DNA from 3 places in the Vibrio gazogenes genome. Region 3 is predicted to be linked to each of the others. Evidence: predicted binding sites of a transcription regulator. Region 3 holds the regulator's gene; each other region holds the start of a gene.

Region 1 (10,164 bases), 710 kb from region 3:
CGACTTCCGTACCAATAACGACCTGAAACTGGCCGGCATTGGTAAAACATCCCTTCACTATCGACAGTGCTTCCAGCGCCTTACCGTCGGCTCTATCTGTGTCTTTCAGGACAAAACGGAGACGGGTCAGACAGTGCGTCACACTGGCAATATTGTCTGCTCCACCGATGTGAGCGATAAGTTTCCTGATGTCATCTGTTGGTATGTCGCGAGCCATATTGACCTCTCATACTTTGCATACAGCGTATGTCCGATTGTTATCGTCATTCGTCACAGTCATGGGAACATTCCCACAACACAGAACAATCATGACATAACTGAAACCAAAATAAATGGGAACAGTCCCATAGCATGAAAAAGATCACACCAGAGAAAAATATCAGTCGGGATGATGAGAAGTAGATCTCACTTGGTAGGGTGTGGTGACAGCACTAGATGCCGGATGGTTTTCTGACCTTCGATATGTTCGATTAAGAGCTCGGCAGCCTGCTGGCCTGCGGCTTCATATCCCGGATCAACACTGTAAATATCTGGAAACAAAAAAGAAAGCAACTCGCTCCGGCCAACACTGGTCACGACGATATCTTCCCGGGACAGTTCCTGAAGGCGCTTCATCACCCCCATGGCAATAGAATCACTGGCACAGACAATCGCCTGTAATGATTCATGCATCACCCGGTCGACCAGCGTATAGGCACTGTCAAAGCTCAGTTGCCCAGTCTGATAATTCGGTGCCATACCGGATTGTTTACACCACTGACAGTATGCATCCAAACGTTGCTGACCTGTGGTTTTATCTGCCGGATCGACCCCGATGAAGGCGATATCCGATAACGACTGTTGACTCAAATAATCCAGACAGGACCAAATCATCTGGCTGTTATCATAATTGATGGTCGAGATCTGTTCCGATTCCATGGCAAACACAACAGACTTATATTGCCATGCCTGCAAAACCGATAAATCCAGACCTGAGAAACCAAAAACAATCACGCCATCTACATGGCGCTTAGCCAAGACCGAGAGATGTTCTGCGGTTTTCTCATGACTGAACTGGCTTTCCATGATCACCACATCAAAACCACGCTGATATAAAACAGACAGAATCTGACTCACAACCCGGCTTTCAGAGGAAGACTCCAGTCTCGAAATAATAATACCAACGACTTTCTGGCTGCCCCCTCGCATTGACTGAGCAGACTTTGAAGGCGAATAACCAGAATTTTCAATCACTTCCAGAACTTTAGCCCGAGTTTCAGGACTCACTCTTTCATCCTGAGTCAACACCCGGGACACGGTCGATTTTCCGACCCCGGCTAGTCTGGCAACATCAAGAATAGTTAACTTCTTATGATTCATGAATAATTCAATTCACTCCGGCCGGAAGCGGTAATACAGTGATCATATCAACGAGCCGCCAGATAAGCCGGAACGTCTTTGATACTCGCAAGCACAACATCAGCAAGTGATTCGCCGTCTTCAGTGATCGGTTTTCCGGTGCGGACCAGAATTGAAGTGCTAACCCCTGCGGCCTGGGCTGCAATCAAGTCTGATGGTTTATCACCAACCATCACCGAATTTGCCATATCGATATTGAGAAAATCACGCGCAGAGATAAACATACCGGGTTGGGGTTTGCGACAGTCGCACGCCTGCTTATATTTATCGAGACCATGCTCAGGATGGTGAGGACAATAATAAATCCCATCCAACTCAACCCCGTGATCAATAAAATTCCAGTCCATCCACTGAGTCAGGCTCAAAAAGCGATCTTCGCTAAACAAACCTCGCGCGATACCCGCTTGATTGGTGACCACCACTAAAAGATATCCCATCTCCTTCAAGCGTTTTGTTGCCTCAAAAACCCCATCAATGAAATGGAAATCATGCTCATCATGAACATAACCACTATCAATATTGATCACACCATCGCGATCCAAAAACACTGCTGGTTTAGCCAAGGCTTTACCCCATCGGACTGATTAATGTGGGCTATTATACTCAAACTCACTGGCGGAGATACACCCAAATCCCCTTTGTATCACGTTTCAGTTTTTTGATTGCTTTTTTCCGAACAAATGACGACAATAGTACTTTTAGACGTCTAGACGTCGAAAATGATTGACTTCATTATCATGAAGCCATAGCATCCACTACCAAATCGCAGGTGTTGTTCTGGTTGAACACGATTTCATATCTCAACACACCATGTCTCAGCGTACAGTTTGTCATCTGAGACGCAATTCAATGAATAAGCTAAGTACGTCCTAGTCAGGGTTTCTAATGATTGAAATAAATCACGTCAATAAAATGTTCGGTCAAGGCGACAATCAAATACTCGCCCTAAAAGACATTAATCTCCATATCCGGCAAGGGACCATTTTCGGTGTGATCGGCTCTTCCGGTGCAGGGAAAAGTACGCTGATACGCTGTGTCAATATGCTGGAATCCCCCACCAGTGGTGAAGTCATTGTTGACGGTGTTGACCTGACCAAATTGAGCGCAGCTCAGCTCTGTCAGGCCAGACGCAATATCGGTATGATCTTCCAGCATTTTAATCTGTTATCATCCCGAACTGTATTTGACAATATTGCCCTACCGCTAGAACTTGCTGGCCATAATCAGCAATATATCCATAATAAAGTGAATAAATTGCTGACACTTGTCGGCCTTGACGACAAGAAACAGGCATATCCATCCAACCTCAGTGGCGGGCAAAAACAGCGCGTCGCGATTGCACGCGCATTAGCGAGTGACCCCAAAGTGCTGCTCTGTGATGAAGCCACCAGTGCACTGGATCCGGCTACGACCCAATCGATTTTACAACTGCTCAGACAGATTAATCGTCAGTTAGATATCACGATTTTGCTGATTACGCATGAAATGGATGTGGTTAAAAGTATCTGTCACGAAGTCGCAATCATCGGCGACGGTGAGTTGGTTGAGAAAGGCAGTATCAGCGATATTTTTGCCCATCCGAAAACAGAACTCGCTCACCAGTTTATCCGTTCGACACTGGATTTATCGATTCCGGAAGATTATGAAAGTCGTCTTCATCCGGAACGTATTCCGAGTAGCTATCCGCTCGTTCGAATGGAGTTCACCGGTGCCACGGTTGATGCCCCGTTGGTTTCACATATCTCACGGGATTTTAATGTGGATGTGAACATTCTCAGTTCTGATCTCGATTATGCCGGTGGGGTTAAATTTGGCATGTTGGTCGCAGAACTCTTTGGCGAAGATGCAAACACTCAATCCGCAATCGAATATCTCCGTTCACAGCATGTAAAAGTAGAGGTCCTTGGGTATGTCAATTAACCTCATCGTTGACTGGGTCAGCCAAAACAGTCACCTGATTTTGAATGCCACTTGGCAAACGGTCTATATGGTTGCCATCTCAGGCTTGGTCGGCTTTCTCGTCGGCATTCCACTCGGTGTTATTTTGCATATCACAAAACCGAGGGGACTCATGGAAAACCGACGCTTTAACCGTGTGTTAGGCGCAGTGGTCAACATCGGTCGCTCAGTACCGTTTTTGGTCTTGATGGTCGCAATTATCCCGTTAACCAAACTATTGATCGGCACATTTATCGGCACAACAGCGGCAATCGTGCCATTGACCATCGGCGCGATTCCATTTGTTGCCCGACTGATTGAAGGAGCCCTGTTGGAAGTCCCTGCCGGTCTCGTTGAAGCAGCCCAAGCCATGGGCGCGAAACCGCTGCAAATTATCACCAAAGTGCTGTTACCGGAAGCGATGCCAACGATTCTTAACGCCGTCACCATCACGCTAGTGACACTGGTGAGTTACTCGGCAATGGCAGGCACCGTTGGCGGGGGCGGCCTCGGTGATGTGGCGATTCGTTATGGTTTCTACCGTTATGACATTACCGTCATGGCTGTGACTGTCGTGATGCTCATTGTTCTCGTTCAGATAATTCAGTCGATTGGCGATGCCATCGTACGCCGGGTTGACCATAGATAAGCAACCATAAATCAACAATAAAAACATCGATGATCGATGATCATCACTCAGGATTAAGCCAAGGAGAAGTTTATGAAATTAAGTCTAAAGGGGTTACTCACGATTGCTACGGCAGCTTCAGCACTTGTGCTCGCCGGCTGTGGTGATAAAACTGCCGACAATAATAAAATCAAAGTGGGTGTGATTGCCGGTGCGGAAGCACAAGTTGCCGAAGTTGCGAAGAAAGTGGCAAAAGATAAATACAATCTTGATGTTGAGCTGGTTACATTCACCGATTACGTCACGCCTAATGCAGCACTGGACGATGGTTCTGTGGATGTAAACGCATTCCAGCATAAACCATATCTGGACCAACAAATTGCCGATCGGGGTTACAAATTAAAGATTGCCGGCAATACATTCGTTTATCCGATTGCCGGATACTCCAAAAAAATCAAATCAGTTGATGCACTAAAAGAAGGTGATCGGATTGCCGTACCAAATGATCCAACCAACCTTGGCCGCTCTCTGATCCTCCTTCAGCAGCAAGGTCTGATTACCTTACGCGATGGTGTTGGTCTGAAAGCAACCGTACAAGATATTGTGAAAAATCCGAAGCAGTTAGAAATCCTGGAATTAGATGCAGCACAACTGCCACGTTCACTCGATGATGTAGCCATTGCGGTTATCAATACAACGTTTGCCAGCCAATTACACCTTTCTCCGGAAAAAGATGGTCTGTTTGTCGAAGACAAAGAGTCACCATACGTGAATCTGATCGTCGCGCGTGAAAACAACGTCAACGACGAAAATGTACAAAACTTCGTTAAAGCTTATCAGACCGATGAAGTCTATAATGCTGCGATGAAAATCTTCAATGACGGTGTTGTAAAAGGCTGGTAAAACCAAGTGTTGCCGTCAACGCGATAACAACATTCGTACCAAGACAAAAAAGGGCATCTGCCCTTTTTTATTGCTTCATTTTTATAATGACTTACTTCAGGTAATCCCACGACAGATTCGAAACAATCCGGCATGAATCGCATTTGAAATGGAAAATATCGTGCAGGGGTTCGGCTAACCGCCATTCACCACCACATTTTGGACAACGACGATGCTGTTCACTTTCCAAACTGGTCCCACCGACACGGTACTGATAGAAGTAAGTGGGGATTTTCGTCAAATACTCAATACGTCCACGCAAATCCCAGCCACGCCGGAACAAATCACTGTCCGGCAGCATCATCTCTTTTAAAGCGGCATGTTCAGCCTGACAGCCACCGGCCATCTGGATCTCATCACAGGCTTGCCACTCCGTCTGCCATTTAATCACCGCTTTATGATCACCATTGAATGTCGCAGGAATGCGGTATAAAGGTATCGGCAAGAGCGTGTCACCATTCCGTAAGGGGGAGCAAGTATGAACATAGGTGGTATATAGTACCTGCCACTCACGTGGCTCATCGGGGTCCGTTTGCTCGGAGTGAATATCTCGCCCCAGAACACGAACTTTCGGGGCGAGCAAACTCGCCCCAGCCAGCCTTGCGATACATCTGCGGACAAAATCGGAGTGATGATTCGGATGCAAACTCTGTTTTTCAGCACATACCGCTCGGACAAAGAACTCACCGTCCCCCATCACCACGGGGAATTCCCGCCCCAAAATCTGACCGTTAAACCGCAGAGCTTCCAGTAAACCGGAAATCACCCCTTCAACGGCCGCAACCGTGGTGTTATCAAAACATTCAAACTGGAGTTCAACAACGTACATCACTTACACCATTGGTTCTAATTGTTCTAAAAAAGCATCGAGTGTCGGTGCCAGTATGTCCCGTTTTGATGTACCGAGACGCTCCAGAATGACCTCACCGCTCAAATTACAAATCGAAATCACATCGAGTTCTGCATCAGTAGAAGCGATAAATACAGTGGGTTTGATCTTCAAACGGCGCTGGGTGACCAAATGCCCTAGAATATTCTCCTGCAACCGAGCAAAATCAGCATCACTCCAGACTTGCAGTAACGTTAATGACTCGCCTTGCCAACGCGCTTCCATATCAGCACAAAACTGCGTGCCATAAAACGCTTTGATCGCCTCATGAAAATTCAGATCAATCGCCTGCTCTACATTTGAAAAGTCCGCGGGTTCACTTCGACTAACGGGCTGCCAGTACACAATGTCACCTTGTTTATCATCAATACAAGGCGACGGCCAATCCGCTAATTCGGTATTCATTGGCAAAGAACCATGTTCCTGTTGATATGCCACTAAATAACGCTGACAAAACCGCGTCAGGGATGATGATAGAACCATTTCACTCATGTTATTCTCCGAGTTATCACTGTGATACCGCCATTTTCTTCAGTTCGAGCTAAAGAAAGCAATCGCGCTCCGCTCATGATTCGATTTTCTCCGGTAATTTCCCAATCATTTCACGAAGACAGCCCACGCCTAATGACATTGGCGGGGGGATTGCGTAAAATTCTCGGTATTCTAAACGAATTTAGTCCTGAGCATGAGCAAATATTCCGATACTAAAGCCTTGGCTGACCTTAAATTAGGTCAAGATACTGTCTATGCAAGTCATTATGATCCTTCACTACTACAAGCAGTGCCCCGAAGCTTGAACCGGAATGACCTGCACTTGTCGGAACCGCTGCCGTTTCAGGGGTGTGATCTCTGGACGCTTTACGAGCTTTCATGGCTCAATACCAAAGGATTACCACAGGTCGCGATTGGATACGTTTCAATCCCGGCCACCAGCCCGAATCTGATCGAATCTAAATCATTTAAACTCTATCTAAACAGTTTGAATCAGACAAAATTTGACGATTGGCGAACAGTTCAAACCAGACTCAGTGCTGATTTATCTCACTGTGCCGGTGAAGAGGTCACCGTGAACCTCAGACATGTCAATGATTTTACTCACCAACACATCATCACCATGGAAGGCGAATGTATTGACGAGCAGGATATTGAAATCGACCAGTATGCATTCAACGCAGCCTATCTGGAGCAAGCAACCGCGGAAACCTTTGTTGAAGAGACCCTGCACAGCCATCTTTTGAAATCCAATTGTCTGATTACCAATCAGCCGGACTGGGGCAGCGTTGAAATACATTATCGTGGCAGACAGATCAATCGCGAAGCACTACTCCGTTACCTGATCTCTTTCCGTGAACACAATGAGTTTCATGAACAGTGTGTGGAACGAATTTTCACTGATCTGATGAAATATTGCGCGCCACAATCATTAACCGTTTATGCTCGGTATACCCGCCGGGGCGGACTGGATATCAATCCTTATCGTTCAACGGAAGATCACCAGCCAGCCAGCGTTTTACGTATGGCTCGTCAGTAAACCGGCTGGGAGTTACCGCGTCGATGATCAGAACCATCCGGAATACGCTATCTTTATGGTTGCTTCTCAGTAGCTGTCATGTGGTATTTGCGAGTGTTTATACCTCTCCCACACTGGAAGAAGCCAATCTACTTCTGGATATTTCGCCGAAGGAAGCACAATCGCTCACATCCGCTTACCTGACCAAAAGAACCTTATCGGATACCAACGAGAAATCACCGTCGAAGATCACCAGTGAAAGCCCAGACAATCTCATCCGCACACCGAATTCGAGTGTTGAGGCCATGGAAATACTGGCTCAGGCGCTCTTTCGTCAAGGGTATTATGATGAAGCACTGCGCTATCTGAAAAGTGCTATCGCATTAACCCAAAAATACCAATTACCTTACCTGGAAATCGAAGTTTGTCAGTTAGAGATCCGTCTCAACTGGCTCCTCAACCATGATGCACAACAGGCACGGACTCAGCTCAAAAAACTCTCAGCCGAATTGGCTCAGCTTAAAAACGCTGAACAGCTTGGTAAAAGAATTCATTATAATATTTTGATGCTTCTGGCTGAAATTGCCTCCAAATCCAATGAGAATGAACTGGCAGAACGCCATTATGAAGCAGCCAAAGCCTACATCAGCAAAACGCAATCCGTCAAAAGACAGATCGAGTATCATATTCAGGTCGGTAAGCACTATCTGAATCACAAGCGTTACAATAAAGCACTGTCTGAGTTACTGACCGCTTATTGGAGTGCATTAGAATCCAATGATAGTGCATTACTGGCGATGACGAATTCGCTCTTGGCTCAACTGTTTTATGAACGCAAGGTTCTTGATAGAGCACTGCTTTATCTGTCCCAAGCCGCTGACTTTTATGATGCGTATGAGGAATCCCCCGTGCTGGTAGATATCCTCAAACGGATGGGCGATATCTACTATCGGCAAAGTAAGTTCAATCTGGCACTCGTCTATTATCTGAATGTGCTTGATCACTCGGTCACACAGTACAATATGCAGCTTTTCATCGCAGTACGGATTCGTCTGGCATCGACCTACATGCAGCTCTACAACTACCCGCTGGCCGAGGATTATCTGTCAGCAATCGAGCCATTACTGGCGCAGTTTAACTTTCCCCGGCTCCAAGGACAGACCCTCCTCCTGAAAGCCGGGATCGCTTTTTATCAAAAAGATACATCCCGGGCGATTACATTGGCACGTCAGTCCACAGAGCTGGCAGGCAAGACTCAGGATGAGCAAACATTAATGCAGGCATTTAAGCTACTTTCCGAGGCATCTGAGAAACAAGGGCACTATTTAGAGGCACTCAACTATTCACGTCAGTACAACCAATTGAGTCAAAGACAGCAAAATCAGTTGAATCACATCAGTGAAGAAGCTTTCAAACAGCAAAAAATGTTTGTCGAACAAACATTACATTTGGCCGGTCAAGATCGGGCACTGAAGCAGCAAGAAAAACATTATCGGTATTTACAAAATATTGCTTACGGCCTTTTTACGGCCGGGTTTATCTTCTTTCTACTCATTTTACGACGTGGCTACATCATTCGACAGCAGAGCGAAGAGATCGAATATCTCAACAATCACTTGTTCATGCATTCTCGCTCTCATTTGAATAACTTGCGAATGCTGAATGAAGACCTATCTTCTTCTCTACAAAAGAGCAGCCATACTTATGAGCAATGGCATATCGGTGAATTAATCCACGAACCGCTCAGTGATCGTTTACGGTTTGCAATGATCGATATTCCTTTCTTGCGGAATATGTATCTTGAGCATGGTTACACAGAAGGTCTCAAGCTTGAATTAGCGTTTGGTGAATACCTGAAAGACAAACTGGATGAGCACACCCGTCTGTTTCATTTTACGGATGCGAACCTTGTCTATGTAGAGCATAACTACATGCAAACCGATGAAAGCGATGAAGCGTCTCCACAAGCATTGTTTGAGAAAATTCAAACTTGGATAAATGAATTCCAGCCATCCAGTCACTTGAATCGGCTGATTCGAATCGGCATTACCGATTATCCGTTTTTACCGAAAGCGTACACAGCAATTAATGAGAAAGAATTACTGGATATCCTGCTGATGGCGACCAGTGCTTCAAGAGAACTCAGCGTCACGGAGCAAAGTAGCCATTGGGTCTACTTGAAAGCCATCGATAATGCGCCTGCGGCCAGCTTTGCAACCGACAATATTCGTCAAGCCTGTCGTCAAGCAATTAGCCAAGGACTGATCAAAGTGCATTCTTCACATAAAAACGAAGAAAGCATCAAGAATCTGCTCAAAGATACATGAACACGCTCTCAACCATGCTTTCACGGATGATTTTCACTGATAGAATAAGGGCTTATACAATTCGTTCATTCATGGCAAGCCCACTTGCATCCTCCGGTCTAATACCGTTCAGATCCCAACTCAATAAAGTTCGTTTGACACGCAAAGCGACTTCAGGTCAAATCCGAGAAGGAATATAGTGTATTGAAACGATGTATCATTTTTCTGTCATCTGTTAACGTGACAATGACACGCCAAATGACCACGGGTATGTTGGCAACAACGAACAAAATAATAAAACGTTAATATACGAATTTCCCCTGAACTTGCTGTGATTGACACATGCTGAAACAACAAACGTTGACTATGGAAAAACCAATGACCAATCTTGAACGCCACATTCGTCATGGTGGAGAGACTTTGTTAAGAATTCCCGGTTTGCCTTCAAAAGTAAAACGGGATCTTCGCGATCTACTGAACGTATCTTCCGTTCATCCATCGCCAAAATCAGAGCAGGCGGTAAAATTACTGGGCCTTTATGAGCGTTCAGTCA
Region 2 (10,164 bases), 690 kb from region 3:
TTCATCACCATTTCGTGAGATTGTTCATGAGCCAGAACTCTTTATGCAATTTGATAATGACTGGAAGATCGGTAATTTGACCAACTCTTTATGGTTATTGGGGATTAACCATCAGTCCAATGGTCAATCTGGAACATTATCAAGAAGTTGGAACCGAATTTATGGTCAAATGGTTTTTGATAATGGCCCACTAGCTTTGAGTCTGAAAACGTGGTGGCGGATTCCTGAGCGAGACAAGAGTTCTCCGACGGATACATCGGGAGATGATAATCCAGATATCCAACATTATATGGGGAACTTTGAATTTGTCTCTCTGTATGGTGTCGGTCAACATCGCTTTACCTTACTACTCCGGGATAATTTGGAGAAAAATAACCGTGGTGCATTACGTTTGAGTTGGAGCTATCCAATATTAAAAGATGCTAATAATCTGAGATTTTATATGCAGTACTTTAATGGTTATGGGGAAAGCTTGGTTGATTATAATGTCCATACTCAGCGGATTGGAATTGGTATTGCATTGAATGATTTGTTGTGATGAATTGTATTGGGATCTCTACTTTATTTTTAAGATGGTTCACGCTCGTGAACCATCTTTTTTGAATCTATTAAACCTGATTTTCTTTAGCTTGAGCTGCTTCTTCTATTTCTTTATCGAGTTCTACTTTTTTGGCTTTCTCAACCATTGGTGTAATGGTTGACCCCTGAACCAGAATTGAGAAGACAACAACAGCATAAGTCATTACCAGAATAATTTCTTTCACATCAATAAGCTTTTCCGGAATGATAAGAACACCCGATGGAATAGAAAGTGCCATTGCTAACGCCAATCCACCGCGAAGTCCACCCCAAGTTAATATTTTCACTGACCATCGGTTGTACTTGCGGTAACGTTTGAATCCGATATATGACACGTAAACACTTAAATAGCGTGCTAGCAGTACCAATGGGACAGCAATCGCCATCATGATCCAATCTTCTTCGTGGAATCTGAAAAGTAGCATCGACATCCCGATTAAAAGGAAAAGCACACCATTGAGGAATTCATCAACGAGTTCCCAGAAATGATCCAAATGTTCTTCACTCTCTTTGGAAAAACCGATAAACCGCGTCCAGTTACCAATCATAATTCCAGAGACAACCATTGCCAGCGGGCCTGATACATGAAGAATTTCGGCAAATGCGTAACCGGCTGTGGGAATACCGATTGTGAGTAATAACTCCATCGAATGGTCATCAGTCGCACTGATAAGATAATGGAAGATCATTCCCAGAACGAAGCCATATGCTATACCGCCAATCGCTTCTTGCATAAACAATTGGGAAACACTGATAACCGTTGGCGGCTCTGAACCGAAAGCAATCGTAAATATCGTGACGAAGATGACTAAGCCGAAACCATCGTTAAATAAGGACTCACCTTCAATTTGCGTTGATATTCTCTTGGGGGCATTCAGCTTTTTCACAATGGCGAGAACAGCTATCGGGTCAGTCGGAGAGATCAGCGCACCAAATAGTAGGCAGTACACTAGATCAAACTGAATCCCGATCAATTGACAGATGCCATATAAAGAGAAACCGATAAAGAAAGTTGAGAAAAGTGTGGCACCAAGAGCAAGTATAGCGATCTCCCACTTCTGATCCCTTAAGTTAGGGAGTTTGATGCCCAGACCACCGGCAAAAAGAAGAAACCCTAAAATACCTTTGAGAAGAAAGTTTTCAAAGTTGATACTACTCATGGTCGTTGTTGCAATTTGGGTCAAATGGAACCAATTATTTTGACCAGCAATTAAGATCAGTAAAGATAGCATCATTGAACCAGCAGTAATCGCGATAGTGGTTTGCATCTTACTTATTTTACTGTTTAAAAAAGCAATCAGCATTGCAGCAGCAGCAAGAAAGCATAGTGTATGGTAGACCGACATTTTTTTCTCTTCACATCTTGAACACGGAGGCTGAAATTTTCCTTTGATGTCGGATAAATAGCAATCACTTTTTCTGGTCGTGAGAAGATCTCTTTTCGGTTAAATTGTTCTACCATATAACCGTATAGACGTCTAGATTTCTAATGATTGTGTGGTAGGATGAACAAAAAGCAGGGATAGGGCGAAAAAAGTGACTTGTATAAAGCATCGGATAGCAAAGCAGCTTCAACAACGTATTTTATTGATCGATGGTGGTATGGGCACCATGATTCAGGGATACAACTTACAAGAGGATGATTATCGCGGAGAACGTTTTGCTGACTGGCACTGCGATGTAAAAGGTAATAATGATCTTCTTGTGTTGACCCAACCCGATTTAATTAAAGAAATTCATTCGAGTTATCTTGAAGCGGGCGCTGATATTCTTGAAACTAATACATTCAACGCAACCGCCATTGCTATGGCTGACTATGATATGCAGTCATATAGTGAAGAGATCAACTTTGCCGCTGCTCAGTTGGCTCGGGAGACGGCAGATCAATGGACCGCGAAAACCCCGGATCGCCCTCGCTATGTTGCAGGTGTACTGGGGCCGACTAACCGGACATGTTCTATTTCTCCTGATGTGAATGATCCGGGGTTTCGTAACGTCACTTTTGATAGTTTAGTCAAAGCTTATTCTGAATCGACTCGTGCCCTGATTAAAGGTGGTGTTGATCTGATTATGCTGGAAACAATCTTTGATACGTTGAATGCGAAAGCTTGTGCCTTCGCTGTTGATAGCGTGTTTGAAGAATTAAATACGACTTTGCCTGTTATGATTTCCGGCACCATTACCGATGCTTCCGGCCGAACCCTATCTGGCCAGACAACAGAGGCATTTTATAACTCACTACGCCATGTTCAGCCCTTATCATTCGGATTAAATTGTGCGCTTGGTCCCGATGAATTGCGGCCTTATGTTGAAGAATTATCCCGAATTTCTGAATCTTTTATCTCAGCTCACCCCAATGCCGGATTACCCAATGCTTTCGGTGAATATGATCTGTCTCCCGAAGAGATGGCGGAGCATATCGGTGAGTGGGCCAGGGCCGGTTTCTTGAATTTAGTCGGTGGATGTTGTGGGACGACTCCTGAGCATATCCGTCATATCGCGTTAGCTGTAGAAGGGGTTGCACCTCGTTCCTTACCAGATATTCCCATAGCATGTCGATTATCAGGATTAGAGCCGCTGTTGATTGAGAAGGACTCGCTTTTTGTCAATGTCGGAGAACGGACAAACGTAACGGGTTCGGCCAGATTTAAACGTCTCATTAAAGAAGAGCAGTACGATGAAGCTTTAGATGTTGCCAGACAACAAGTCGAAAATGGTGCTCAGATTATTGATATCAACATGGATGAAGGAATGCTCGATGCGGAAGCCTGTATGACACGTTTCTTAAATTTGTGTGCTTCTGAGCCTGACATTTCCAAAGTTCCGGTGATGGTTGACTCATCCAAATGGGAGGTCATCGAATCCGGATTAAAATGTATTCAGGGCAAAGGGATTGTGAATTCAATTTCTTTGAAAGAAGGCAGAGATAAATTTGTTCATCAGGCTAAATTGATTCGTCGCTATGGTGCAGCCGTCGTTGTGATGGCATTTGATGAAATGGGTCAGGCAGATACCCGCGAGAGGAAAATTGAAATTTGTACCAAAGCTTATCGCATACTCGTTGATGAGGTTGGTTTTCCTCCGGAAGATATCATCTTTGATCCCAATATTTTCGCCGTTGCAACGGGGATTGACGACCATAACAACTATGCGGTTGATTTTATTAATGCTGTCGGTGATATCAAAAGAGAACTGCCTTATGCGATGGTCTCGGGTGGAGTTTCGAATGTTTCTTTCTCATTTCGCGGCAACAACTATGTGCGGGAAGCGATTCATGCCGTATTCCTTTATCACTGTTTTAAGAATGGTATGGATATGGGGATCGTCAATGCCGGTCAGCTTGAGATCTATGACAATGTGCCTGAAAAACTGAGGAATGCGGTTGAAGATGTCATTCTCAATCGAAGAGATGACGGTACGGAGCGTTTGCTGGAAATTGCAGATGAGTATCGTGAAAATGCGGTGGGTAAAGCGGACGATGCCTCAGCATTAGAATGGCGGACATGGCCTGTTTCTAAGCGTCTTGAACATGCATTAGTGAAAGGTATTACGGAGTTTATTACTGAAGATACAGAAGAAGCGAGACAACAAGCGTCGAAACCATTAGAAGTGATCGAAGGTCCTCTCATGGATGGGATGAACGTCGTCGGAGATTTGTTCGGTGAAGGGAAAATGTTTCTCCCTCAGGTGGTTAAATCGGCTCGGGTGATGAAACAGGCGGTTGCCTTTCTTGAACCGTACATAAATGCGGAGAAACAAGTCGGCAGTACCAACGGAAAAATATTGCTGGCCACCGTGAAGGGTGACGTACACGATATTGGGAAAAATATCGTCGGTGTTGTATTGCAATGTAACAACTATGAGATCATTGATCTTGGGGTGATGGTTTCTTGTGAACAGATACTCAAAGTTGCGAAAGAAGAGCAGGTTGATATTGTCGGTTTATCTGGATTAATTACGCCATCATTAGATGAGATGGTTCATGTTGCCAAAGAAATGGAACGGCAGGGGTTTGAGCTGCCGTTGCTGATTGGTGGTGCAACAACATCGAAGGCGCATACAGCGGTGAAGATTGAGCAAAATTACCATCAACCAGTGGTTTATGTAAACAATGCCTCCCGGGCAGTTGGTGTTTGTACATCTTTGCTTTCGAATGAGTTACGGCCGGGGTTTGTTGAGAAGCTGAATATTGACTATGAACGGACGCGGGATCAACATGCCCGTAAAACGCCTAAAACCCGCCCGGTCACACTGGAGGAAGCGCAGGCGAATCGTGTCGCGATTGATTGGGACAATTATACGCCACCTGTACCGGTGAAAAGTGGTGTACACGTATTTGATGATTTTGATATTGGGATATTACGTCGTTATATCGACTGGACACCATTTTTTATGACGTGGTCACTGATGGGCAAGTACCCGGCTATTCTGGATCATGAAGAGGTGGGCGAAGAGGCGCGTCGTCTGTTCAATGATGCTAATGAATTTCTCGATCGCGTTGAGCGCGAAGGTCTCATGAAAGCACGAGGCATTTGTGCTTTGTTCCCTGCGGCAAGTGTTGGTGATGATATTGAAGTTTATCATGATGAATCTCGTCAAGATGTCGCCCATCGTTTACACCACTTGCGGCAGCAAACACAAAAGCCGAAAGGGTATAACTATTGTCTGTCTGACTACATTGCACCAAAGAGCAGTGGTAAAAAAGACTGGATTGGTGCTTTTGCTGTCACGGGTGGAATCGGTGAACGAGAACTGGCCGATGCATATAAAGCGCAAGGCGACGATTACAATGCCATCATGGTTCAAGCTGTTGCCGACCGATTGGCTGAAGCATTTGCTGAATACTTGCATGAACGGGTGCGCAAAGAGATCTGGGGTTATGCCGCGGATGAGCGTTTGACGAATGATGAATTGATCCGAGAAAAGTATCAGGGTATCAGGCCTGCTCCCGGTTACCCTGCTTGTCCGGAGCATACGGAAAAAGCCACCATCTGGGACATGCTTCAAGTTGAAGAAAAGATCGGGATGTCTTTAACAACAAGTTATGCAATGTGGCCTGGTGCATCTGTGTCTGGCTGGTATTTCTCTCATCCCGATTCCCGCTATTTTGCTGTGGCGAGGATTCAGGAAGATCAACTGCTGAGCTATGTTGAACGAAAAGGTTGGGAGCGGGAAGACGCTGAAAAATGGCTTGCACCGAATATGGCATAACCAATTTTGGCATGACTGAGTAACAATAAGACCCCGCAGTGCGGGGCCTTATTGTTATATGATTTACCCGATAGTCAGGGTATTAAAAACATAAGCTTAGAATGGAATATCGTCATCGAAATCCATTGGTGGTTCATTGTATTGTGGTTGTGGTGTCGATTGTTGCTGAGGTTGCTGCTGATGCGCTGCTTGTGATTGCGGCTGTTGAGGCTGTCCCCATCCACTGTTTTGTTGTTGAGCTTGCATCCCCGGCTGAGACTGCGTTTGACCACCAGAGCCTTGGCGACCACCTAGCATTTGCATCACACCGTTAAACCCTTGAACAACAACTTCAGTTGTATAACGCTCCTGACCGCTTTGATCCTGCCATTTCCGCGTTTGCAGCTGTCCTTCAATATATACCTGAGAACCTTTGCGTAGGTATTCTCCTGCGACTTCTGCCAACTTTCCGAACAGGGCGACACGGTGCCACTCGGTTTTTTCTCTTTGCTCACCCGTTGTCTTATCGCGCCATGTTTCCGATGTTGCAATCGTGATGTTCGCAACTGCACCGCCACTTGGCATGTAACGAACTTCAGGATCACTTCCAAGGTTCCCAACTAATATAACTTTGTTTACTCCACGGCTTGCCATGCTTTGCTCCGTCATCTCATGATGTATCTATTCAGCGCATAGGATACCACGCTTGATAAAGGTCTCAACTACCTTACTGAATTCTGATCGCAATTCATCTAAAAGTCTCGGAAATTACACCACTTTTTCAATCCCACTCGATTTTTTTAAAACTGATAGACTTCATATTTTCAAGGTCGCAAGACGTTGCACGATAAACAATTGATTGAATTAGAAGAGTTTTTTCTGTTCTGGCATGTTGTTCGATATTCCATCAGCACACCGACAGACCTATGAAAAGATCAAATTACAGCAGAGTGCTTTATGTCCTCTATCCCGATAATCAAGAACCCTCAACGCTCTATCATGAAATCGAGGTCGCACTAGGACAGATACTCCCCAAAATTCAACCCCGGCAATTTATGCTGTCTCATCAGACCGATCGGCACAAAATACTCCTGTTTGATTATCAACAAAAAGAAGTATTGCTATCCCGCTTGAATATGGATGACGCACTGGATTTGTGCCTCGAAACCGTAGTTATCAATGTTGAGAAGCGCCCGAGAACAGAAGAGCTTCTCCAGCTCGGTAATTTGAAAGGGCTGTTTTATCGTAGTGATCCGATTGAATTGATCATTGCTGCGTTGCGCGAAATCCGAGAGGGGCAAATTTATTTACCGCGACATATTTGTGGCCAGCTTCTTCATTACTATCGCCATTTATTTAACAATAAAAATGTCAGTGCGGCGATATCTTTGACGTCTAGAGAGTTGGAAATCCTGCGTTGTCTGAAAACGGGGGCATCGAACACACAAATTGCAGATAATCTGTTTATCAGTGAATTTACGGTCAAATCACATTTGTATCAGATTTTTAAGAAAATCTCTGTGAAAAACCGCACTCAAGCCACAACATGGGCAAAACAGAATCTAGTCTCATAAATGAGTCAGTAGTATGATTTGACGGTATCTTTTCAATCCCTAAATCACCCTGCTGAGTAAGTCGTGATACAGTGAATAAAGTTGATGGAAAACCTGAATACAACAAGGTAATGAAATATGATTAAAAAATGTCTCTTCCCTGCAGCCGGCTATGGAACCCGTTTTTTGCCCGCAACTAAATCAATGCCGAAAGAAATGATGCCGGTCGTGAACAAACCTTTGATCGAGTACGGGGTTGATGAGGCAATTCAGGCAGGCATGAATGGGATGTGTATTGTGACTGGGCGAGGAAAGCACTCGATCATGGATCATTTTGATATGAACTATGAACTGGAGCACCAGATTAAGGGAACCAACAAAGAAAAGTTGCTTGTCGATATTCGTAAAATCATTGAAACCACGAATTTTACTTATATTCGTCAACGTGAAATGAAAGGGTTGGGTCATGCCATTCTTACCGGTCGGGAACTCGTCGGAGATGAGCCGTTTGCTGTTGTACTTGCTGATGACCTGTGTGTCAGTGAAGGAGATGGTGTTCTTGCCCAAATGGTGGCGTTGTTCAAACAATTCCGCTGTTCAATCGTCGCGGTGCAGGAAGTACCTGAAGATGAAACACACAAGTACGGTGTGATTGCTGGTGAAATGATCAAAGATGATCTGTTCCGGGTCGATGATATGGTTGAAAAACCAGAGGCGGGTGCTGCTCCAAGTAATCTGGCCATTATTGGTCGTTATATTCTGACGCCGGATATCTTCGACTTAATCGAACAAACCGAACCGGGTAAAGGTGGAGAAATTCAAATTACCGATGCTTTGCTAAAACAGGCGAAATCTGGTTGCGTGCTGGCCTATAAATTTAAAGGACATCGTTTCGATTGTGGGAGTGTCGAAGGTTATATTGAAGCCACGAACTACTGTTTTGAACATCTTTATCAGAAGAATCCGGATCAAGTTGAACTCAATAAACATTCAACGCAGAAAGGTGAACAAGCGGTTTCAGCTTGATCTAACGACCCGCGAGAATGAGCGACATCCGGCGCTCATTCTTTTATCAAAATACTGTTTTTTTATACAGCAATACTTTGCTCATATCTGACTCTATGTAATACTAGGTTATTGCCACATGTTACCAGAGCATAGAAGATGGATAGTATTGACGTTCGGGGCGCTCGTACCCACAATTTAAAAAATATCAGTCTGACACTTCCGCGTGACAAACTCATCGTTGTCACTGGGTTATCCGGTTCAGGAAAGTCTTCCCTCGCTTTTGACACGTTATATGCTGAGGGGCAAAGACGTTATGTTGAGTCTCTGTCGGCTTATGCCCGACAGTTTCTGTCTTTAATGGAAAAACCCGATGTTGATCATATCGAAGGTTTGTCTCCAGCCATTTCTATTGAACAAAAATCAACCTCACATAACCCGCGTTCAACGGTCGGTACTATCACTGAAATCTACGATTATCTGCGTCTGCTTTATGCCCGGGTTGGAGAGCCCCGCTGTCCGGAGCATCATACCCCGCTGGCTGCACAGACGATAAGTCAGATGGTGGATAAAGTTCTTGAGCTTCCGGAAGGGGCTCGGCTGATGTTGCTTTCTCCCATTGTCAAAGAACGGAAGGGAGAACATGTTAAAACACTGGCAAATCTTGCTGCACAGGGATTTATCCGCGCCAGAATTGATGGTGAAATCAGTGACCTTTCCGATCCACCGACATTAGAACTTCATAAGAAGCATACGATTGAGGTGATTGTCGACCGTTTTAAAGTGCGTTCAGATTTGCAGCAGCGTTTGGCTGAGTCTTTTGAAACCGCGTTAGAACTGTCCGGTGGGATTGTGGTTGTCGCACCGATGGATGAGGCGGGTGATGAAATCGTATTTTCATCTAATTTTGCCTGTTCACATTGTGGTTACAGTATGCAGGAACTGGAGCCGCGACTGTTCTCATTTAATAATCCAGCCGGTGCCTGTCACTCTTGCGATGGGTTAGGCGTGCAACAATATTTTGATCCATCCCGCGTCGTTCAGGATAAAAGTCTCAGTTTGGCAAATGGGGCAATTCGTGGTTGGGACAAGAAGAACTTCTATTATTTTCAAATGTTGACGTCACTTGCTGAGCACTACAATTTTGATTTGACGACGCCTTTCGAAAAATTACCGAAGAAAATCCAAAATGTCGTTCTGCAAGGCTCAGGAACACAGTCGATTGAGTTTAAATATGTCAATGATCGCGGTGATATCCGGATAAAATCTCATCCTTTTGAGGGAATTCTAAGTAATCTCGAAAGGCGATACCGAGAGACTGAATCGAATTCAGTCCGGGAAGATCTGGTTAAATTTATCTCGACTAAACCTTGTGCCAGCTGTCACGGAACTCGGCTTCGACAAGAAGCTCGCCATGTGTTTGTCAATGAAACCACGCTTCCTGAAGTTGTTGAGCTGAGTATCGCAGAAGCACTGACTTTCTTTGAGTCGTTGCAATTGACGGGGCAAAAAGCACAAATAGCTGAAAAGGTCATGAAAGAGATCAATGACCGACTCCGGTTTCTGGTTAATGTCGGCCTGAATTATCTCAATCTCTCTCGCAGCGCCGAAACGCTGTCCGGTGGCGAAGCGCAAAGAATTCGCTTAGCAAGCCAAATCGGAGCGGGTCTGGTCGGGGTGATGTATGTGCTGGATGAACCTTCGATTGGGTTGCATCAACGTGATAACGAAAGATTACTGCAAACGCTGACGCACTTGCGTGATTTAGGCAACACCGTGATTGTCGTTGAACATGATGAAGACGCCATTCGGACTGCCGACTACATTGTTGATATTG
Region 3 (10,164 bases):
TTTATTAGCCACTAAATTATGCTTACCTTACAAACAATGACTGTATGTTAAAGAAGACCACTCGGAAGCACAACTCTGAGCACAATACACGCCAGTATCTTGAGGTTCACCAATGTCATCGACGAAGAGTCATCCGCGAGGAGCTGCCACACTTTCACGAATCACCAATTTTGTTTCCAGCAAACGAGAGCCCGCCCGAACATCATGCCCCCGGAGCACTTCTAACATCATTAGCATCGCCTGACGGCCAATCTCATACCGAGGCTGAGAGACAGTCGTTAACGGTGGATCACAATACTGAGCAAAGTTGATATCGTCGAAACCAACCACTGACAGATCCTGAGGCACTCTGACACCTAAGCGTTTCGCTTCTTGAATGGCACCGATAGCCATCATGTCATTGTGGCAAAAAACAGCGCCCGGAGGCTCGGACAATCCGAGAAGGAGCCGAATCGCTTTCACACCCGCTTCAAAGCTGAAATCACCTTTGTAATGATAAGCAGGATTCATCGTAATGCCGGCACGTCTTAAAGCCTGCATATATCCCTGATGACGGAAATGACACAAAGCCGCTGAATCGGGGCCGGCAATTTCACCAATCTTTTTATGCCCCATCTGAGTGAGATAATTAACCACTTCAAACGCAGAAGTCAGATTATCAATATGGACAGTCGGCAATTCCAGCTCTGGTGCGTACTCGCAGGCCATCACCATCGGTGGTAAGTTTTTCTGTTCTGACTTACTGACATCAAACGGTAAATCGGTACCAAGCAGTAGCATGCCGTCGGCTTGCTTGGTAAAGACCAGATTCACAAAAGAACTTTCACGTTTCTTCTGTTGGCCGCTATCACCAAGTAACACTAAATAACCGTGCTCGACAGCAGCATCCTCGATACCTCGGATAATTTCAGTGAAGTATGGATCACAGATATCAGGAACGATCGCAACAATCGTCTTTGATTCGTTACGTCTTAAATTTCGTGCCAGTGAATTCGGAGAGTATCCGGCTTCAAGAACTGCATCTTCAACCCGTTTTCTTGTCGTAGGCGACACTTTTTCGGGATTCATCAACGCCCTAGATACGGTCGCGGTTGACACTCCCGCTAGTTGAGCAACATCCTTCATTGTCGCCATACATTAAAACCCTCTTTCAAAATGGTATTTGCTATAAAACTGATTGATACACACACTTTTGATATATCTATCAAGAGCTTGATGTATGTGCTTTCATAGTTTAAGCATTTCTACGAATAAAGTTACGTTCTATTTAACACTTCTTACATCATAAACGAGAAATAGATCACGATACATAGGTTTTATCTCGTGACAAAAATACCAATCCACGCCAATGAACTTCTGACTTACCGGATAGAGAGCGTGGGATTATGACAAATCATGTGGCTCAACATCGAGCGACCAACGAACTTTCCCCGCAAGTGGTAGGCTTTGAATAACAGGTTTGGCACTCATCAACAGTTTTTGCATCATCGGGCGACTCATCGTTTGGAGTAATAGCTGCCAGCGATACTTCCCGGCTCGTTTCGCCATTGGCGCCGGAGATGGTCCTAAGACAGAACAAGTTGCATGATCAAACAGCGGGTGAACTTCCAAAGTCTGCCTCACCTGTCTGAGAAAATCTTCGCCAAGCTCAGCTTGATTGGATTCGGCTTTAAATAAAGTCAAGTAACTGAAAGGAGGTAATAGTGCCAGTTTCCGCTCATGTAACGCGCTCATGGCAAAGTGACGATAATCCTTTTTGAGCAATGCCTGAAGTAAACTATGCTCCGGGTGATGTGTCTGGAGAATAACTTCACCAGGCTGGCTGGCACGTCCGGCACGTCCGGCAACCTGAATAAATAGCTGTGCCAATCGTTCCGATGCCCGAAAGTCATGACTGTACAACGCACTGTCAACATCCAACAAGCCAACCAGTGTCACGCGTGGAAAATGATGACCTTTTGCCAGCATTTGCGTCCCGATTAAAATATGATACTCCCCCCGATGGACGGCATTGAGAGCCGACTCCAATGTGCCTTTTCTTCGGGTACTGTCCCGGTCAATCCGAATGGTACGATATTGGGGGAAGATCGCTGCCAGTTGCGTTTCCAACTGTTCAGTCCCGACACCAACCGTTGCCATCTGTGTCGAGCCACAATCCTGGCATTGATGCAATACCGGACGCTGGGAACCACAGTGGTGACAGCGAAGCTCTTGTGTCGCCTGATGATAGGTATAACGTGCATCACAACGCTGACATTGGGCGACCCAGCCACACTCATGACACATCAGCACGGGGGCGTATCCTCGTCGGTTGAGAAATAGCAAAACCTGATTCCCGACCTGTAAATGCTTTCTCATTTCAGCAATCAACGGGGCTGACAGTCCGCCTTCAAGATAGAGCCCTTTGACATCCAGAACCCGATTAGTAGCCGGAACCGCATCACCAGCCCGTTGTGTCAAAGTTAAATGGTGGTATTTACCACTGAGTGCATTTTGTAAGGTCTCAAGCGCAGGCGTCGCTGAACCCAACACAATGGGGATCTGTTCAAGACTAGCACGCATAACAGCCACATCTCGTGCATGATACCGTAAGCTATCTTGCTGTTTATATGAAGCATCATGTTCTTCATCAACAATAATGATTCCCAAATCGGCAAACGGTGTAAACAGCGCAGAACGCGTCCCAATGATCACACCGGCATGACCATCGCGGGCAGACAGCCATGCATTGAGTCTTTCCGTCTCATTGAGCCCGGAATGCATCACGACCACAGGTACCATAAAGCGTGAGCGAAAACGTTGGATCGTCTGTGGGGTTAAGCCAATTTCAGGCACCAGAACCAGTGCCTGTTTTCCTTGCTTCAAGACCGGTGCAATCAAGTTCAAGTAAACTTCCGTTTTTCCCGAACCAGTCACACCTTCCAATAAGTAGCAACCAAATTCGTGCTGGCTGTTGATCGTCGCAATCGCAACGGACTGTTCCATATTCAGTTGCGGCTTTTCATCTTCGTCTTCCAGTAATTGAGGCCATGGTTGACGATCTGGTTTTCTGTCAATCGCTTCAATCCACCCTTTGTCCTGAAGTGTGTTCAAGACCTGACGACTGATCTCTTCATCGATGAATGCTTGATGACTTTGTGTGCCGTTTTCAAGCAAACGCAGCACCTTAGCCTGCTGAACGGCACGGCCAAGCCCCTGCATCAGCTTATCTCGTCCGGCGGATGTCAGGCACCACTCTCGCAAAGTCGCAAAATCAGCGGCTTTCCCTTTTCTCAATGCTGCGGGTAACGCATTTGACAAGGTATCGCCGAGTGGATATTGATAATATTGACTGCACCAAGTAAAGAGTCGAAAGAGACTGGCTGGCCAGACCGGCTGCTCATCCAACACTGCGCGAATCGGTTTCAATACATCAGGACTCATCTCAGAGTCGTCTCCGAGTGCAACCACAATGCCAATCAATGTCTGTCGCCCAAACGGCACTGAAACCCGTCCGCCGATCACAGGCTGACAATGCGCCGGTATCAGATAGTCGAACTGCTTATCTAAAGGGACAGGTAATGCCACTCGGGCAATGGATGGATGCATATCACTGAACATCGGATGTAAAAATCATGGACAACAGTCTAATCGAAGCTATCGTGAAATTCGAGACAGCAATAAGAATGGTGAAAATAACAGCAAAACTAGTTGATCACCGCTCATGGATTCTTTAATATAGCGCGCCTTGATGATACGGATGCCCGTATCACAACCGATGTAAGACGATATAATTAACTGACATGTGGTGTCCGGCAACGATCCGGATAGCGACATGGCCCGATTTTGAGGTTCTCCCATGAAAACTGGTATCCACCCAGAATACAAAGTTGTAAGCGCAACATGTTCTTGCGGCAACGCTTTCGAATTCAAAACAACACTGAACAAAGATTCTCTGCACTTGGATGTTTGTGACAAATGTCACCCATTCTATACTGGTAAACAACGTATCGTTGATACCGGTGGTCGTGTAGATCGCTTCAACAAACGTTTCGGTGCGCTTAGCAGCGGCAAAAAATAATCTCTCTTCGCTGAGAATTTCAAAAAGGACACCATTGGGTGTCCTTTTTATTTTCCCAAACGCCTATTATTTCCCCTGAAGCAAGTCATACCAAGCGATTCCTCACTCTCTATTGATGTATTGGCATCTTTGTGACATCAACGTGATTCTTGCATAAAACAGAATATATCAGCATAAACTCCTCCAACCTCTACATATTTATGCAATTTTAAAACACATAATACTATGAACGCCTAGGCAGCTCCCCAGACATCCATTAGAATACAGTTTCTTTCCCTATAAACATAACAACGAGACTTGACCCTATGGCTGAAGACAACCACCAAGATTTAACTCCCGAACAAGCATTTCGCCAGAAAGCTTTGGATTATCACGCCATTCCAACCGCAGGAAAAATCGCGATCACGCTCACTAAACCTGCTGACACGGCTACGGATCTCGCTTTAGCCTATAGTCCCGGTGTTGCCGAGCCTGTCCGTGAGATTGCGCAGGATGTCGATAATATTTACAAGTATACAGCGAAAGGAAACACCGTCGCAGTCATCTCTAACGGGACAGCTATCCTTGGGTTAGGCAATCTAGGGCCGATGGCATCCAAACCAGTGATGGAAGGAAAAGCGTTACTTTTCAAACGATTCGCCGGTCTGGACTCGTTCGATATTCAAGTGAAACACCGTACCATTGATGAGTTCGTCGAGACGGTTGCGAATATCGCGGATACTTTTGGAGGCATTAATCTGGAAGATATCAAAGCACCGGATTGCTTTGAAATCGAACGGCGCCTCATCGAACGTTGTGATGTCCCCGTATTTCATGATGATCAGCACGGTACTGCAATCGTTACTGCCGCAGGCATGCTCAATGCAATTGAGCTACAGGGAAAGGACCTGAAGGAGTGTACGATCGTTTGTCTCGGCGCTGGTGCAGCAGCCACTGCTTGTATGGAGCTGCTGATCAAATGTGGTGCAATGCGTGAGAAGATCTACATGCTGGACCGTAAAGGCGTGATTCACACTCGCCGTAACGATCTGAATGAATACAAACAGTTATTTGCCAATAATACAGATAAGAGAACCTTGGAAGACGTCATTCAAGACGCTGATCTATTCCTTGGCGTTTCCGGCCCGAACCTCCTGCCACCGGAAGCATTAGCCCTAATGGCAGAAAAACCGGTTGTATTTGCTTGCTCAAACCCAGATCCAGAAATCAAACCGGAACTGGCTTACCAAGTCCGCAATGATTTGATCATGGGCACGGGTCGTTCCGACTACCCAAATCAGGTCAACAATGTTCTCTGCTTCCCGTTCATCTTCCGTGGTGCGCTGGATATTCGAGCCAGCGAAATCAACGATGAAATGAAAATTGCAGCGGTTGAAGCGATTCGCCAACTTGCCAAAGAAGACGTACCGGCAGAAGTTCTGGCTGCGGCCGATATCGATAGCCTTTCATTCGGCCCCGAGTACATTATCCCCAAACCGATGGATCCACGTCTGTTGCCACGAGTCGCCAGAGCCGTTGCGCAAGCCGCCGTTGATTCAGGTGTTGCTCGGATTTCAATGCCCGAAGGCTACATGCAAGATTAATCCAACACACTGGTAGAACATCACGGATACAAAAAAAAGAGGATACACGGCGTGTATCCTCTTTTTATGACTTGTTTTTAATCGCTTGATTCAAGCTGGGATCTTTTGCAATGCTTGCTGATAGCTCGCCAGTTGAACAACCTGTTTATGATAGCGTTGAATATTGGGATAGGCAGACAAATCCGCCCGCATATCGGCAAGCTGTAAGACCAGATGCATCTGAAAATCTGCACCACTGAGCTGCTCTCCGGCAAACCATGAACGTTGCGCAAGCGTATCATCAATATAACGCAAGAAAGTAGACACACGAGGCTCAATCACTATCTGATCCATCTTGTTGAGAAAAGAACCAATCAATGGACGCAACAAGAATGGGAGTTTTTCTCTCGATTTGATAAAGATCAGCCGCATAACCAGCCACATCATGAAAGAACCTTCAGCGGCATGTAACCAATAGCGATAATCCAGTAAAGCCTGCCCTGATTCAGGCCGGAAACGACGTTGATGGTCATAGGTATCGATTAGATACTCGATAATAGCACCTGACTCGGCAATGGTTTGTTCACCATCAACAATCATCGGAGACTTGCCTAACGGATGAACCGCTTTCAAAGACTCCGGAGCCCCCCAAGTCTTTGGATTTCGGCTATAATGAACGACTTCATATTCGAGTTCGAGCGCTTCCAACAACCAGACCACACGTAATGCCCGAGACTGTTCAAGGTAGTGAACATAGATCATATCAAACGTCCCTTATCTGCAAAGGAAACAACCAACTTGCTGTATTGTTTCCCTTGTTGAAGAAATTGATTTCATATTCTCTGAGGTTAAAGCAATGCGTCCAAATCAGCCAACATGACAAAAAATACGTTATCTGCCTGAGAAGCCAGACTCCTGTGAATTAGTCATCATAAGATTCAAATTCAATGCCCATTTCGGTCATGATTGCTTTTGCTTCTGTGGGAATATCATCCGGGCGATCTTTACGCAGATCTTCATCCGTCGGCAAAGGCTGACCAGTATATGCATGTAAAAACGCCTCACACAAAAGCTCACTATTTGTGGCATGACGTAAGTTATTGATCTGGCGTCTTGTCCGCTCATCAGTCAATACTTTGAGAACTTTCAATGGGATAGAAACCGTAATTTTCTTGACCTGCTCGTTTTTCTTACCATGTTCAGCATAAGGACTTATGTATTCACCATTCCAATCAGCCATTGCTTCCCCTCATTGCCGGAATTCGTCATTATTATCAAAAAAAGTAGGTGTTAATTTTAGCTTTATTTACTGCTATAAGCAAAGACATATAGACGTCTAGAAGTATTGACGTCCCATTAGAAAATCAGTAAAGTGAGCAGCCATGTCCAATCCGTGTCGATTGAGATCGACAGTTATGAACGACATCTGCCATCAAGTAGGAAGGAATTACATATGAGCACTCATAAACCTGCAACCATCGCCGTTCGAACGGGTATTGAGTCAGACACGCAATATCATGCAGTCGTTCCACCGATTTATCTCTCAACGAATTATGGATTTCCGGCATTCGGTGAAGTCCCTCAGTACGATTATACCCGTTCCGGTAATCCGAACCGCGGACTGCTGGAACAAGCACTTTACGAACTGGAAGGTGGACAGGGCGCCGTGATTACCAACTGTGGTACATCAGCGCTTAATCTATGGGTTTCTGCCTTCATCGGCCCCGATGATCTCATCGTCGCACCGAATGACTGTTATGGCGGCACGTATCGTTTATTCAATTCCCGCGCCAATAAAGGTGACTTCCGGGTGTTATTCGTTGATCAATGCGACGATGCAGCGCTCACGGAAGCTCTCGCCCAGAAACCGAAACTTATTTTGCTGGAAACACCATCCAACCCGCTCGTTCGGATCGTTGATATCAAAAAAATCTGTCAGCAGGCAAAACAAATCGGCGCTTTAGTCGCTGTTGATAATACCTTCCTGACCCCAGTCTACCAACAACCTTTGTCGCTGGGTGCTGACTTTGTGATCCATTCGACGACAAAGTATATCAATGGCCACTCAGATGTGATTGGCGGCGTGATCATCAGTAAAACTGAAGCACACGCGGAACAGCTTTCCTGGTGGGCAAACTGTATCGGCGCCTCCGGTACCCCATTCGATAGTTATATGACACTTAGAGGGTTACGCACCTTGGGCGCAAGAATGCGTAGTCATGAAGAAAATTCACTGAAAATTCTCGCTTACTTGCAGTCTCAAGCGCTGATTGGAACCATTTATCATCCGAGTTTACCGACCCATCCCGGTCACGACATTGCGAAGAAGCAACAAAGCGGATTTGGTTCGATGCTCAGCTTTGAATTTGCGGGAAGCCATGAAGCGCTACAACAATTTGTGAGCCGGCTCAATCTGTTTTCATTAGCTGAATCACTCGGTGGTGTCGAAAGTTTAATTTGTCACCCGGCAACAATGACCCATCGTGCGATGGGTGAGGAAGCACTCAACAAAGCCGGTATTTCGCTACAACTATTACGGCTATCGGTCGGCTTAGAAGATGCCGATGACTTGATTGCCGATCTGGATCAATCCCTGAATTGGGTAAAGGAGAATTGTTGATGACCACCGTACGCCACCTCCATAAATTCGGAGGAAGTAGTCTGGCTGATCCGGCATGTTATCGCCGCGTTGCTCAAATTCTCAAAGAGTATTCGCAAAGTCACGATCTAGTTGTGGTTTCTGCAGCGGGCAAAACAACCAATCAACTCATTGCTTTTATTGAAAATTTAACCGTAGAACCACAACAGGCCCAAGAAATTTTGGGTCAGATTCAACAGTTTCAACGCCAGTTGATTGCAGACTTGCTCGAAGGAGAAGCCGCTCAAGCACTGACGAACCGAATGAATGATGAGTGTATAACCCTCGCTGAACTCCGCGCACCACTGAGTGCCGCCCAGCAGGCGTTCGTATTGGCTCATGGTGAGATTTGGTCATCCCGCTTAATGGCTGCGTTACTCAATCAACAAGGATTAATGGCGATAGCACAAGATGCCAGAGCATTTTTACGCGCTCACCGAGAGACCCTACCGGAAATCGACCGTGCTCAGTCTTATCCGCTACTGAAGGAAATTCTGGCTCAACACGGCCATCAACGGATCGTGATCACGGGCTTCATCGCTCAGGACGAATCCGGAGAGACCGTTCTACTGGGCCGCAATGGCTCCGATTACTCAGCAACCATTATTGGTGCACTGGCAGAAGTCGAGCGGGTAACTATTTGGAGTGATGTCGCCGGTGTATACAGTGCTGACCCGAGACTCGTCACTGATGCCTGCCTGCTGCCGCTGCTCCGTCTGGATGAAGCCAGCGAACTGGCCCGTCTCGCCGCACCGGTCTTACACAGTCGGACATTACAGCCCGTGGCGCAAAGTGCGATTGACCTACATCTTCGGTGTAGCTATGACCCAGAAGCCGGCTCAACTCATATCGAACGGGTACTGGCTTCGGGACGGGGTGCCAAAATCATCACATCTCTGGATGAAGTCCTGCTGATTGAGCTTAGCTTCTCACGTGGACACGATTTTCAGCGTCTGTACAAACAGGTGATCGAGCAACTCAAGCGAGCCCAGCTCACACCGCTTGCTTATGATAAACAAGAAGACCAGTATCGCATCCAGCTTGCTTACACGGCTGAAATTGCTGCTGGTGCGTTATCTTATTTACAAGATGCCGCGATTGAAGCGGAAATTCGCCTCAAAGAAGGCTATTCACTGGTTGCAGCCGTCGGTGCCGGCGTGACCAAAAATGCTAACCACTGTTTCGGTTTTTATCAGCAGCTCAAACAAGCTCCGATTGAATTCCTCTGTGAATCAGAACTGAGTCTGGTTGCGATACTGCGTCAGACATCCATAGATACTTTGGTCAATCAACTACATACTCACCTTTTTCAGGCTCAAAAACGCGTGGCGCTTGCACTTTGCGGCAAAGGTAATATTGGCTCAAGTTGGCTCAAGCTCTTTGCGGAGCAGAAAACCGAGCTGGAAAAGCGCCGGGGAATGAATTTTGAACTGGTTGCGATCATCGATAGTCAGACCTACTGGTTTGATGAACAAGGGATCGACCCAAAGCAGGTCGAACAGCATTTTCTTGAAGAATCCATCCCCAATGATGGTCAAGGATGGCTGCTCAAACTCGGACAGATCCGCGGCTATGATGATGTCATCGTGCTGGATGTGACTGCCAGTGCCGAACTCGCTGGACAATATATTCAGATTGCAGAACAAGGGATGCACCTTATTTCTGCAAACAAAGTCGCGGGCTCTTCAAGTAGCGAATACTACTATCAAGTCAAAGACTCCTTTGCAAAGATCAGTCGTCACTGGTTTTACAATGCAACGGTCGGAGCCGGTCTGCCGATTAACCATACGGTGAGAGATCTGCGGGAAAGCGGTGATGAGATCGTTGCCCTGTCCGGGATTTTCTCAGGAACACTGTCTTGGCTATTCCAACAATATGACGGGACGGTTCCATTTAGTGAATTG

What was found. Region 3 encodes MetJ, which represses methionine synthesis genes. Its sites were predicted from a motif close to TTAGACNTNTANANGTCTAA; they were not measured.
Region 1: metN (methionine ABC transporter ATP-binding protein MetN) is a predicted target of MetJ. The motif match lies at 2,097-2,116, and genes of this name have one in related genera.
Region 2: metH (methionine synthase) is a predicted target of MetJ. The motif match lies at 2,050-2,069, and genes of this name have one in related genera.

Annotation. Positions count from the first base shown of each region.
Region 1 covers NZ_CP092587.1:947,230-957,393, reverse strand. Annotated here, with positions in the region: gene treB (PTS trehalose transporter subunit IIBC) at 1-217, opposite strand, end outside; gene treR (trehalose operon repressor TreR) at 406-1,359, opposite strand; gene gmhB (D-glycero-beta-D-manno-heptose 1,7-bisphosphate 7-phosphatase) at 1,407-1,961, opposite strand; gene metN (methionine ABC transporter ATP-binding protein MetN) at 2,284-3,318, shown strand; gene MKS89_RS04405 (methionine ABC transporter permease) at 3,308-3,985, shown strand; gene MKS89_RS04400 (MetQ/NlpA family lipoprotein) at 4,058-4,867, shown strand; gene MKS89_RS04395 (Zn-ribbon-containing protein) at 4,959-5,735, opposite strand; gene syd (SecY-interacting protein) at 5,739-6,287, opposite strand; gene queF (NADPH-dependent 7-cyano-7-deazaguanine reductase QueF) at 6,481-7,326, shown strand; gene MKS89_RS04380 (tetratricopeptide repeat protein) at 7,350-9,632, shown strand; partial or broken gene MKS89_RS04375 (GGDEF domain-containing protein) at 9,704-10,164, shown strand, end outside.
Region 2 covers NZ_CP092587.1:3,066,379-3,076,542, reverse strand. Annotated here, with positions in the region: gene MKS89_RS13750 (phospholipase A) at 1-538, shown strand, start outside; gene MKS89_RS13745 (cation:proton antiporter) at 609-1,925, opposite strand; gene metH (methionine synthase) at 2,116-5,790, shown strand; gene MKS89_RS13735 (single-stranded DNA-binding protein) at 5,887-6,423, opposite strand; gene MKS89_RS13730 (response regulator transcription factor) at 6,696-7,343, shown strand; gene galU (UTP--glucose-1-phosphate uridylyltransferase GalU) at 7,461-8,348, shown strand; gene uvrA (excinuclease ABC subunit UvrA) at 8,487-10,164, shown strand, end outside.
Region 3 covers NZ_CP092587.1:240,368-250,531, reverse strand. Annotated here, with positions in the region: gene ftsN (cell division protein FtsN) at 1-12, opposite strand, end outside; gene cytR (DNA-binding transcriptional regulator CytR) at 130-1,134, opposite strand; gene priA (primosomal protein N') at 1,384-3,588, opposite strand; gene rpmE (50S ribosomal protein L31) at 3,839-4,060, shown strand; gene MKS89_RS01070 (malic enzyme-like NAD(P)-binding protein) at 4,366-5,643, shown strand; gene MKS89_RS01065 (glutathione S-transferase) at 5,734-6,384, opposite strand; gene metJ (met regulon transcriptional regulator MetJ) at 6,545-6,862, opposite strand; gene MKS89_RS01055 (O-succinylhomoserine (thiol)-lyase) at 7,076-8,242, shown strand; gene MKS89_RS01050 (bifunctional aspartate kinase/homoserine dehydrogenase II) at 8,242-10,164, shown strand, end outside.